Regions from separate parts of the Ectobacillus sp. JY-23 genome, predicted to be linked through region 1. Evidence: riboswitches for the same ligand, from Rfam matches in the RefSeq annotation. Region 1 holds a riboswitch; each other region holds the start of a gene.

Region 1 (3,283 bases):
TAAGCTTCTTGGGAATGACCGTGCGATGTTCGACTGGGCTGCAAAACAAGTATACATTGCGCTAGGTAATATGATGACAGCTGCCGCTCAGATTGGTATTGACTCTTGCCCAATTGAGGGGTTTGATCAAGAAAAAGTGCACGATATTTTAGAAAAAGCAGGTGCTCTAGAGGGTGGAAACTTTGATGTAGCAGTCATGGCTGCATTCGGTTATCGCGTTCGTGATCCACGCCCAAAAGTACGTCAAGATATGAACGATGTCGTAAAATGGATTAGATAATTCCGTGAATAACTTTCTGCAAGCAAACACAATGGTATGTAAAAAATACTTTTGTAGAAGCCACGCTCAAAGATTAAAAGGTGGTTAAGAAGATTTTATCAACAATAAAAAAAACCCGCATATGTGCGGGTTTTTTTCTTATAGACCAGCTTGCTCTTTCAAAGTAGCAGCTTTATCAGTACGCTCCCAAGTCAAATCAAGGTCGTTGCGGCCAAAGTGACCGTAAGCAGCCGTTTTCTTGTAGATCGGGCGGCGAAGGTCTAGCATTTTAATGATGCCTGCAGGACGAAGATCGAAGTTTTTACGTACTAGTTCAACCAATACATCTTCAGATACAGCGCCTGTTCCGAATGTGTCAACAGCGATAGATACTGGCTGTGCTACACCGATTGCGTATGCAAGTTGTACTTCCGCTTTGTCAGCAAGACCAGCAGCTACGATGTTTTTCGCAACGTAACGCGCTGCATATGCCGCAGAGCGGTCAACCTTTGTAGGATCTTTACCAGAGAATGCACCGCCGCCGTGACGAGCGTAACCACCGTACGTATCAACAATGATCTTACGTCCAGTCAAACCAGCATCACCTTGTGGTCCGCCGATTACGAAACGACCTGTTGGGTTGATGAAGTATTTTGTGTTTTCATCAATCAATTCAGCAGGAACGATTGGATTGATTACATGCTCTTTCAAGTCGCGCTCGATTTGCTCGTGCGTCACTTCTGGTGCATGTTGTGTAGAGATAACGATTGTGTCGATGCGTACAGGTTGATTGTTCTCATCGTACTCAACTGTTACTTGCGTTTTTCCGTCTGGACGCAAGTACTCTAATGTATCGTTTTTGCGTACTTCTGCCAAGCGGCGAGATAATTTATGCGCAAGAGAGATTGGAAGAGGCATTAACTCTTCTGTTTCGTTACATGCATAACCGAACATTAAGCCTTGGTCACCAGCACCAATTGCTTCAATTTCAGCATCCGTCATAGAACCTTCGCGTGCTTCCAATGCTTGGTCAACACCCATAGCGATGTCCGCAGATTGCTCGTCAATAGATGTTAATACAGCACAAGTCTCTGCATCAAATCCGTATTTCGCACGTGTATAGCCGATTTCACGAACTGTTTCACGAACGATTTTTGGGATATCTACATACGTAGAAGTTGTAATCTCTCCCGCTACTAATACCAAACCTGTTGTTACTGTTGTTTCACAAGCTACACGTGCATTTGGATCGTTTTCCAAAATCGCATCTAGGATGGAATCGGAAATCTGATCAGAAATCTTATCTGGATGTCCTTCAGTTACGGACTCAGACGTAAATAAACGACGCTTCGTTGTCATTGGTAAACCTCCCTGTTCATTTATGTACGGAACTCATCTCTCTAGATGTCATACGACATTTTTAAAATTCCCAATATGTCAAAATAAAAAACCTTCCCTTTTGAGGAAAGGTTGAATTTGCTCTTAATTGCCTTTCACTCTTATCGTTCAAGGCTTGAGCGCCTTGCACAGGTTGAGCACCTTTCACGTATGTGAGGTTGCTGGGCTTCATAGGGCCTGTCCCTCCGCCAGCTCGGGATAAGAGAGTATCCGTCCAACAGATATACTATCGAAATACTATGGTTTTGTCAACGTATAATCCTTGGCACACATGCTGTTTTTTTACTTTCTTTAAATGTTACAACTTTCTTTCCTTATCATGTATAATCACTATAGTAGTGCCTACCTGTACAAATAACGTAAACATAAAAAAAAAGAAAGCCTATTCATTACAAATACACAAACAATTCATAACAATTAGTATACATTATTTATATGAATGTGTTATACTCTTATTGGGTATATGAGAAATTTTCATAAAATAAACAAAGGATGGTATGTATATGAGTACTGTGAATGTCCAAATCGAATTAGATGAGCTATTGAACGGAAGCAATGCACACGTGCAATTAAGCGTTCCACAGCTGGTTGAGAGAGTGCTGATGCGCGGCGAAGGCACGCTGACCTCGACAGGAGCAGTTTCTGTTTCAACGGGTAAATATACAGGACGTTCCCCTAAAGATAAATTTATTGTAAAAGAAGCGTCGGTTGCAGATAAAATTGATTGGGGTTCTGTCAATCGCCCAATTTCTGAAGAACATTTTAATCATTTATATACAAAAGTGTTAGAGCATTTAAAAGAAAAAGAAGAGCTTTTTGTATTCAAGGGATTTGCAGGAGCTGATCATAGCTATCGCCTACCGCTTCAAGTTGTGAACGAATATGCATGGCACAATCTATTTGCGCATCAGTTGTTCATTCGTCCAACGCAAACAGATCTTGCTAATCATGAGGCACAGTTTACAATCGTATCGGCTCCAACATTTAAAGCGGACCCAGCGATAGATGGCACAAACTCCGAAACATTTATCATTATTTCTTTTGAAAAACGCATTGTCCTCATTGGTGGTACAGAGTATGCCGGTGAAATGAAAAAATCTATTTTCTCTATTATGAACTTCTTGCTACCAGAACAAGACATTCTATCCATGCATTGCTCTGCAAATGTGGGAGAAGAAGGTGATGTAGCTTTATTCTTCGGGTTGTCTGGTACAGGCAAAACAACATTGTCTGCAGACCCAACCCGCAAATTAATTGGTGATGACGAGCACGGCTGGTCTGAAAATGGGGTATTTAATATTGAGGGTGGCTGCTATGCAAAATGCGTAAGTCTTTCTCGTGAGAAAGAGCCGCAAATCTTTGACGCAATTACATTTGGTGCCGTTTTAGAAAATGTTGTAGTAAACGAGAATACAAGAATTGCAGACTATAACGATGTCTCTTTAACAGAAAATACACGGGCTGCTTATCCGATGGAAGCGATTGATAACATTATTCTTCCAAGTGTTGCTGGTCATCCCAATACGATTATCTTTTTAACAGCCGATGCATTCGGTGTGTTACCTCCAATCAGCAAGCTATCAAAAGAGCAAGCGATGTACCATTTCTTAAGCGGCTACACAAGTA
Region 2 (3,283 bases), 600 kb from region 1:
TTGTAAGAAGCTAAGAGGTTTTTTACCTTCAAATCCAATTGCACCATATGCAAAATCATGACAAACCAAAATATCATGTTGTTCCGCAAATGCAACGGTTTCATCAAAGAATGCTGATGTTGCAATTGCGCCTGTAGGATTATTAGGATAGTTTAAAAACATCATTTTAGCTCGTTTTGCTACGTCTAGACTAATAGATGTGTAGTCAGGAAGAAATTGATTCTCCGGCAAGAGCGGCATCATTTCCATGTTTATACGTGCTAACGCTGCGCCGGACCAATAATCTGGATAACCTGGGTCTGGCACCAGAATACTATCACCGGGTTCTGTAAAGCAAATAGGTAGCTCTACAAGCCCGGCTTTACCTCCGAACAATATAGCAACTTCGGTTTCTGGATCTATTGTTACGCCATACTCTCTGGCATAAAAGTCAGCAACAGCTTGCTTCAAGGAAGATTGACCACGAAAAGGTGGATATTTATGATGAACAGGTTCTCCTACTGCCTGTTGTAATGCTTGAATAATATGATTTGGCGTTGGTCTATCAGGGTTTCCTTGTCCCAAATTAATTACATCATGACCCTGTGCTATCACTGCATTTACCTTCTGTACCAGCCCTGCAAAGAATTGCTTAGGTAGCGAAGTCAATGTCGTGGAGGGGTTGAAATGTTTCATGTATTTCACCTCTTCGGAAAATTGTTGCAATTCTAGTGAACAATCATATATTCTTGTTGGGAGTTTGTAAAGTAAAATGTAAACTATTCTTTCTATGTGGAGAAAAAGCAGTATGCATGAAGGAAGAGGAGTTTTAGAAGTATGGAAAGAAGTGTAGCTTGTGAAGATAACGAACTAGGGGGGAACTCGTGATGAAAGTAGCTTGTTTGCAAACCGATGTAATTTTTGGTGATGTTGAAAAAAATATAGAACTTGTAGAAGTGATGCTGAAGGAAGCAATGTTAGGTAAACCAGATGTAGTAGTGCTTCCAGAGTTGTGGACGACGGGCTATGATTTGCAGCGATTAGATGTATTAGCCGATGAGAATGGAAAAGCTGTGCAAGCCTTATTTCGTAAATGGGCAAGACAATTTGCTGTAACAATCGTCGGCGGATCGATTGCAAAGCGCATTGGAACTGATGTGACTAACACAATGTATGTCTATAATAAGCAAGGTGAATGCTTGATGGAGTACAGTAAAGCACACTTGTTCCAACTGATGGATGAACATAAATATTTAACAGCAGGGAGTACAACAGGGATGTTTTCTATTGAAGGCACGTTGTGTGCAGGTTTTATTTGTTATGATATCCGCTTTCCCGAATGGATGAGAACGCACACAGTGGCAGGTGCAGAAATTTTATTTGTTGTAGCTGAGTGGCCGCTACCTCGTTTAGCGCATTGGGAAACATTATTGCGTGCCCGTGCTATTGAAAATCAATGTTATGTGGTTGCTTGTAATCGGGCTGGCGCAGATCGAAATAATGTATTTGCTGGTAACAGTCTCATTATTGATCCGTGGGGAGAAGTTGTTGTACGATTGGGACAGGAAGAAGGAATTTTATATGGTGAACTTCATAGAGAGCTTGTGAAAGAAGTACGCAAAGGCATTCCGGTTTTTGCTGATCGCCGTAAAAATATTTATCAATAAGCTATTGACAAAATGGTTTTATTCTTGTTATGCTCGTTTTCGTAATCTTTAAACTTTCTAAAAACTAAAACTCTTATCTAGAGCAGGTGGAGGGACTTGGCCCAATGACACCCAGCAACCGACCGTAATACCATTGTGAAATGGGGCGATTTATTCGCCTGTAAGGCACGGTGCTAATTCCAGCAGAAAGAAAACTTTCTGACAGATAAGAGGGGAGAAGTTGCCTTCAAACCTCTTTCGTCGCGAAAGGGGTTTTTTTAAACCCCGCTATCATACATTTTGGGGGAATCTATATGACATATCAACCTTTGAACGAAGCACAAGCGGTTTCGTTAGCAAGGAAACTAGGATATTTTACAGATACTGAGACTATAACTTGTCGTGAAATCGGGGATGGAAATTTAAATCTGGTATTTCATATTATCGGAACGGATAAAAGTATTATTATTAAACAAGCGTTACCATATGCAAAGGTAGTTGGTGAAAGTTGGCCACTTTCCTTAAAACGAGCAACTATTGAGAGCCAAGCCTTGCAAATTCAGGCAAAATATGTACCTCACCTTGTTCCACAGGTGTATTATCACGATGAACAGTTAGCTGTTACAGTGATGGAAGATTTATCCCACCTAACGATTTCCAGAACAGGTTTCATTGAAGGTGAAACATACCCACTTTTATCTGAGCACATTGGCGAATTTTTAGCAAAGACCTTATTTTATACATCAGATTTTGGAATGGATACGCAGGAAAAACGAGTGCTGGATGGGAATTTTGTAAATCCGGACTTATGTAAAATTACCGAAGATCTCGTCTTTACAGATCCATTTGCCAATATTGATACAAATGCGTTTGAAGTTGCTTTACAACCGCGAGTGGAAGAGTTATGGGCAAACGAAGAATTGCGTTTACAAGTCGCGCAGGCTAAATATAAATTTTTAACCTGTAAAGAGGCTTTACTTCATGGCGATCTACATACGGGGAGCATTTTTGCTTCAAAGACGGAAACTAAAGTAATTGATCCAGAGTTTGCAACATATGGGCCAATGGGTTTTGATTTAGGGCAATTTTTTGCAAATTTATTACTAAATGCTATTTCTCGCCCGTATCATGAACGAACTATTTTATTTGAACATATAGAAAAAACATGGTTTGTTTTTGTTGAGACTTTTACAGATTTATGGAAACGGGAGGGGAAAGAAGCGTATACAACAAGTGAAAAGTGGCTGGAACACATTCTTCAAGGGGTTTTAAATGATACAGTTTTATTTGCAGGATGCGAAGTTATTCGCCGGACGATTGGATTGGCACATGTTGCAGACTTGGATGGTATAGAAAATGAGGTAAGCAGACTTCGTGCCAAGCAGCATGCACTTCGTTACGGAAGCGCGCTGTTATTGAGCAAATTTCCTGTACATATCGCCGTATTTAAAGAGGTGTTGCTACAAACAAGTGATGAGGTGACAGCATGACTGTAGGGTTAAATGTACCGCGCTCTGTTCAATGGACAGGGCAATCTATTATTTTATTAGATCAAACAAAGCTACCACTTGAGGTGTATTACAAAGAACTAAAAACAGTGACTGAGGTGTGGGATAGTATTGTAGCTTTAGAGGTTCGGGGAGCGCCGGCTATCGGTA
Region 3 (3,283 bases), 1.2 Mb from region 1:
CGTCATCAATTTTATGCCACCTTTGCTTGCTACATAATGGACAAAATGTGGCCGTGGGATCATTTCGTGTACGCTGGACATATTGATAATATTGCCTTTTATATTGTGCTCGAGCATATATTTAAGTGCTTCGCGGCAACCAAGGAACGCACCAGTCAAGTTGGTGCTAATAACTTTATTCCAATCTTCAAGCAGCATGTCTACAGTAGGAACTTCATTTTCAATGCCTGCATTGTTAATCACTATATCTAGGCTACCAAAATGCTTTGTTGCAGTTTGAATAAGTGTTACCACATTATGTTCGTTTGTTACATCTGTAAACACACCAATAGCCTCACCACCCATTGAATGGGTATCTGTAATAATATCGTCCACATCTTGCTTTTGTTCTTCCGGAAAATAGCAAACAACAACTTTTGCTTTTTCTTTTCCAAAGCGAAGGGCCATAGCTTTGCCAAGACCGCTACCAGCGCCTGTGATAATGACTACTTTTCCTGCCAAATCAGGATACATGATGTGCCTCCTTATGTTTTAGTAAAACCCAGCATGACACCGCCTGCAATAATAAGTAAGCAGCCAATTATTACAAACACCATTTGTTTTTTTGATTTCTTTTCTCCTAAAATAAAAATGCCGCCAAGTGTAGAGATAATAATACCAGTCTGTGATAAAGAAAAACTGGTTGCAACGCCGATTCGTGGGATAGCAAGTAATAAACCAAGATTACCAATGCCCCACACGGCACCAGTAATCACATTACGAAGCGCATACTTGTTAAATGGTCTATGTTTAATGGAAAAAAGCAATGCTCCGGTTACCATCCCTACGCCTTGTGGTAAAATAGCAGACCAACCGTCAATTTCGAACCAGCGTATGATTACGACATATGCCAAAAATCCGACTGTAGAAACTACTAGGAGAAGCAACCCTTTTTTTCGATCACCGCTCTTATTTTTATGTTCTTCTTTCACTGTAAAAAGTACCCCGATAATAATCAATGCAATGGCAATACAGCCGATAAAAGTTGCTGTCTGTGTTTCCCATTCCTTAAAAATAAATACGCCAAAAGCAGTAGTAGCAACAAGTTGCATTCCTGTAGACAAAGGAACTGTTTTAGAAACGCCAAGGTGTTCTACACTGCCATATTGGTTGCCTTGACCGAGAGACCAGAACATGCCGGATATGAAGCCAATAAAAAAGATAAACCAGGATAGATCTGGTGTTTTGTATATATACATAACAATGGAAAATAAAAAAGCGCCCCATGCTGTCCCAAGTAATTGAGAGCGAGAGTCGCCACCGAGCTTGGTACTTAGTAAAACAAGACTGCCCCAACAAAGGGCTGGAAGCAAAGCCAATAAAAGACCCATGGTGTAAATCCTTTCTTTTTATTATTAGTTTGACCCAGTGCATACACTTTTATATATGCAGGATTGGTTTACCCACCCATTCATGCACCTTGTTAGTACTCATAAGAATGTAACTTCCTAAAAAAATTAAAACTTATCGGAAAAGTGCGATTGCAAAAATTTAGAATTGTGTTACAATAAACTAAATCACTTATCCAGAGAGGCGAAGGGAACTGGCCCGATGAAGCCCGGCAACCTGCGAAAAGCAAGGTGCTACTTCCAGCAAAATGGTGCCCATTTTGAAAGATAAGGTAAAATAGTTACCTCAACAGTCTTTTCGAAATGGAAAGATTTTTTTGTTTATTATGGGAAAAGGGGGGGCTGTTGTGGTAGCAGAAGAACAGTATCGAGTCATCATGGAAAAAATTAAATTGATGCTCGACGATATGAAGTTCGGATCCATTACACTCATTGTACAAGATGGCAAAGTTATTCAGCTTGAGAAAAATGAAAAAGTTCGGTTGAAGTAAAAGCGCTGACTAGAGAAACTAGAGGCGGTTTTAACCTAAGGGTTAAGACTGCCTCTTTTTGTATAAAGGAGGAAGGTCGCATGATTACGTATGAAACGTGGGGAACCCTCCCTTCCTTTTCGGAGGATGATGGTGCAAAAGGAGCACTGTCTGTACTGCGCTGGGCATACGAAGAATATGGCGAAAATATTGTGTATGCCTGTAGCTTTGGTATAGAAGGGATTGTACTCATTGATCTTATCAGCAAGGTAAAACCGGATGCTAACATTGTTTTTCTGGACACAAATCTTCATTTTAGAGAGACATATGATGTGATTGCAAAAATAAAGGAGCGATTTCCAAAACTGCGTATTGAAATGAAACGGCCTGCACTGAACTTACAAGAGCAAGAAGATGCGTACGGACCTAAGCTATGGGAACGTAATCCGAATGCATGCTGTAACATTCGAAAAGTACAGCCATTACATGAAGCCCTCAGTCAGGGAAAGGCATGGATTTCGGGTTTACGTCGTGAACAATCACCAACGCGAAAGAATACAGAATTTCTTAACCAAGACCATAAGTTTCATTCCATTAAGGTTTGCCCACTTATTCATTGGACGTGGAAGGACGTATGGCGTCATGTATACCGCGAAAATTTACCTTACAATATACTGCATGATCAGGGGTATCCAAGCATTGGTTGTGAAATGTGTACGCTGCCTGCACAAGGAAGAGATGGCAGATGGTCAGGTACGAATAAAACAGAATGTGGTTTACATTAGAAAACCAAGTAAACCAATTTGAGAACTATATAAATGCAAATAGGAAATCTGACATACTTTTTGAATAGGAAAAGGCTATGTGCAACTACTCTTAGTACCTAAGATAGGGCAGGGCTTATGAGCTAACAGTTTTTGTGCTTTCGTTATTCTATTGTTGGTATGTCTCAAAAAATTTGCTGTATATGGATAAAGGAGCGAAAAAGAATGAGTCAGATTCTCCCGCATGGAGGTACATTAATTCAATTAGTGGATGAAACGTACGATACGTTTCATATTGAAAAAGAAGTCGAGTTAGACACGGTCGCACTCAGCGATTTGGAATTGATCGCAACAGGTGCATATAGTCCCTTGACTGGGTTTTTAACGAAAAAGGACTATGATGCAGTCATCAACCATATTCGTCTGGCCGATGGTACTGTGTGGAGCATTCCTATCACGTTGGCTGTTACCCAGGAAAAAGCAGGTGAACTACGTGTAGGTGAGCATGTTCGCCTTATAAAAGATGGAGTAACATATGGCGTTCTTCAAATTGAAGACATATATACACCGGATAAATTAAAAGAAGCACAGTATGTGTATGGAACAAGGGACGAGGCACACCCTGGTGTAAAGCGTGTGTTCAATCGACCCAATGTTAATT

The links. A riboswitch is a leader RNA that binds a small molecule or an ion and turns the genes downstream of it on or off. The one in region 1 is predicted to bind S-adenosylmethionine.
Region 2: another riboswitch for S-adenosylmethionine. It lies ahead of mtnK (S-methyl-5-thioribose kinase); the one in region 1 lies ahead of metK (methionine adenosyltransferase).
Region 3: another riboswitch for S-adenosylmethionine. It lies ahead of MUG87_RS03680 (YezD family protein); the one in region 1 lies ahead of metK (methionine adenosyltransferase).

What each region holds. Positions count from the first base shown of each region.
Region 1 is NZ_CP095462.1:1,914,912-1,918,194, forward strand. It holds gene MUG87_RS09895 (NAD(P)H-dependent oxidoreductase) at 1-280, shown strand, start outside; gene metK (methionine adenosyltransferase) at 419-1,618, opposite strand; SAM riboswitch class I at 1,756-1,862, opposite strand; gene pckA (phosphoenolpyruvate carboxykinase (ATP)) at 2,161-3,283, shown strand, end outside.
Region 2 is NZ_CP095462.1:1,319,813-1,323,095, reverse strand. It holds gene MUG87_RS06840 (pyridoxal phosphate-dependent aminotransferase) at 1-675, opposite strand, end outside; gene MUG87_RS06835 (carbon-nitrogen family hydrolase) at 867-1,646, shown strand; SAM riboswitch class I at 1,717-1,858, shown strand; partial or broken gene mtnK (S-methyl-5-thioribose kinase) at 1,940-3,043, shown strand; gene mtnA (S-methyl-5-thioribose-1-phosphate isomerase) at 3,112-3,283, shown strand, end outside.
Region 3 is NZ_CP095462.1:705,718-709,000, reverse strand. It holds gene MUG87_RS03690 (glucose-1-dehydrogenase) at 1-513, opposite strand, end outside; gene MUG87_RS03685 (GRP family sugar transporter) at 525-1,370, opposite strand; SAM riboswitch class I at 1,558-1,662, shown strand; gene MUG87_RS03680 (YezD family protein) at 1,766-1,879, shown strand; gene MUG87_RS03675 (phosphoadenylyl-sulfate reductase) at 1,960-2,643, shown strand; gene sat (sulfate adenylyltransferase) at 2,848-3,283, shown strand, end outside.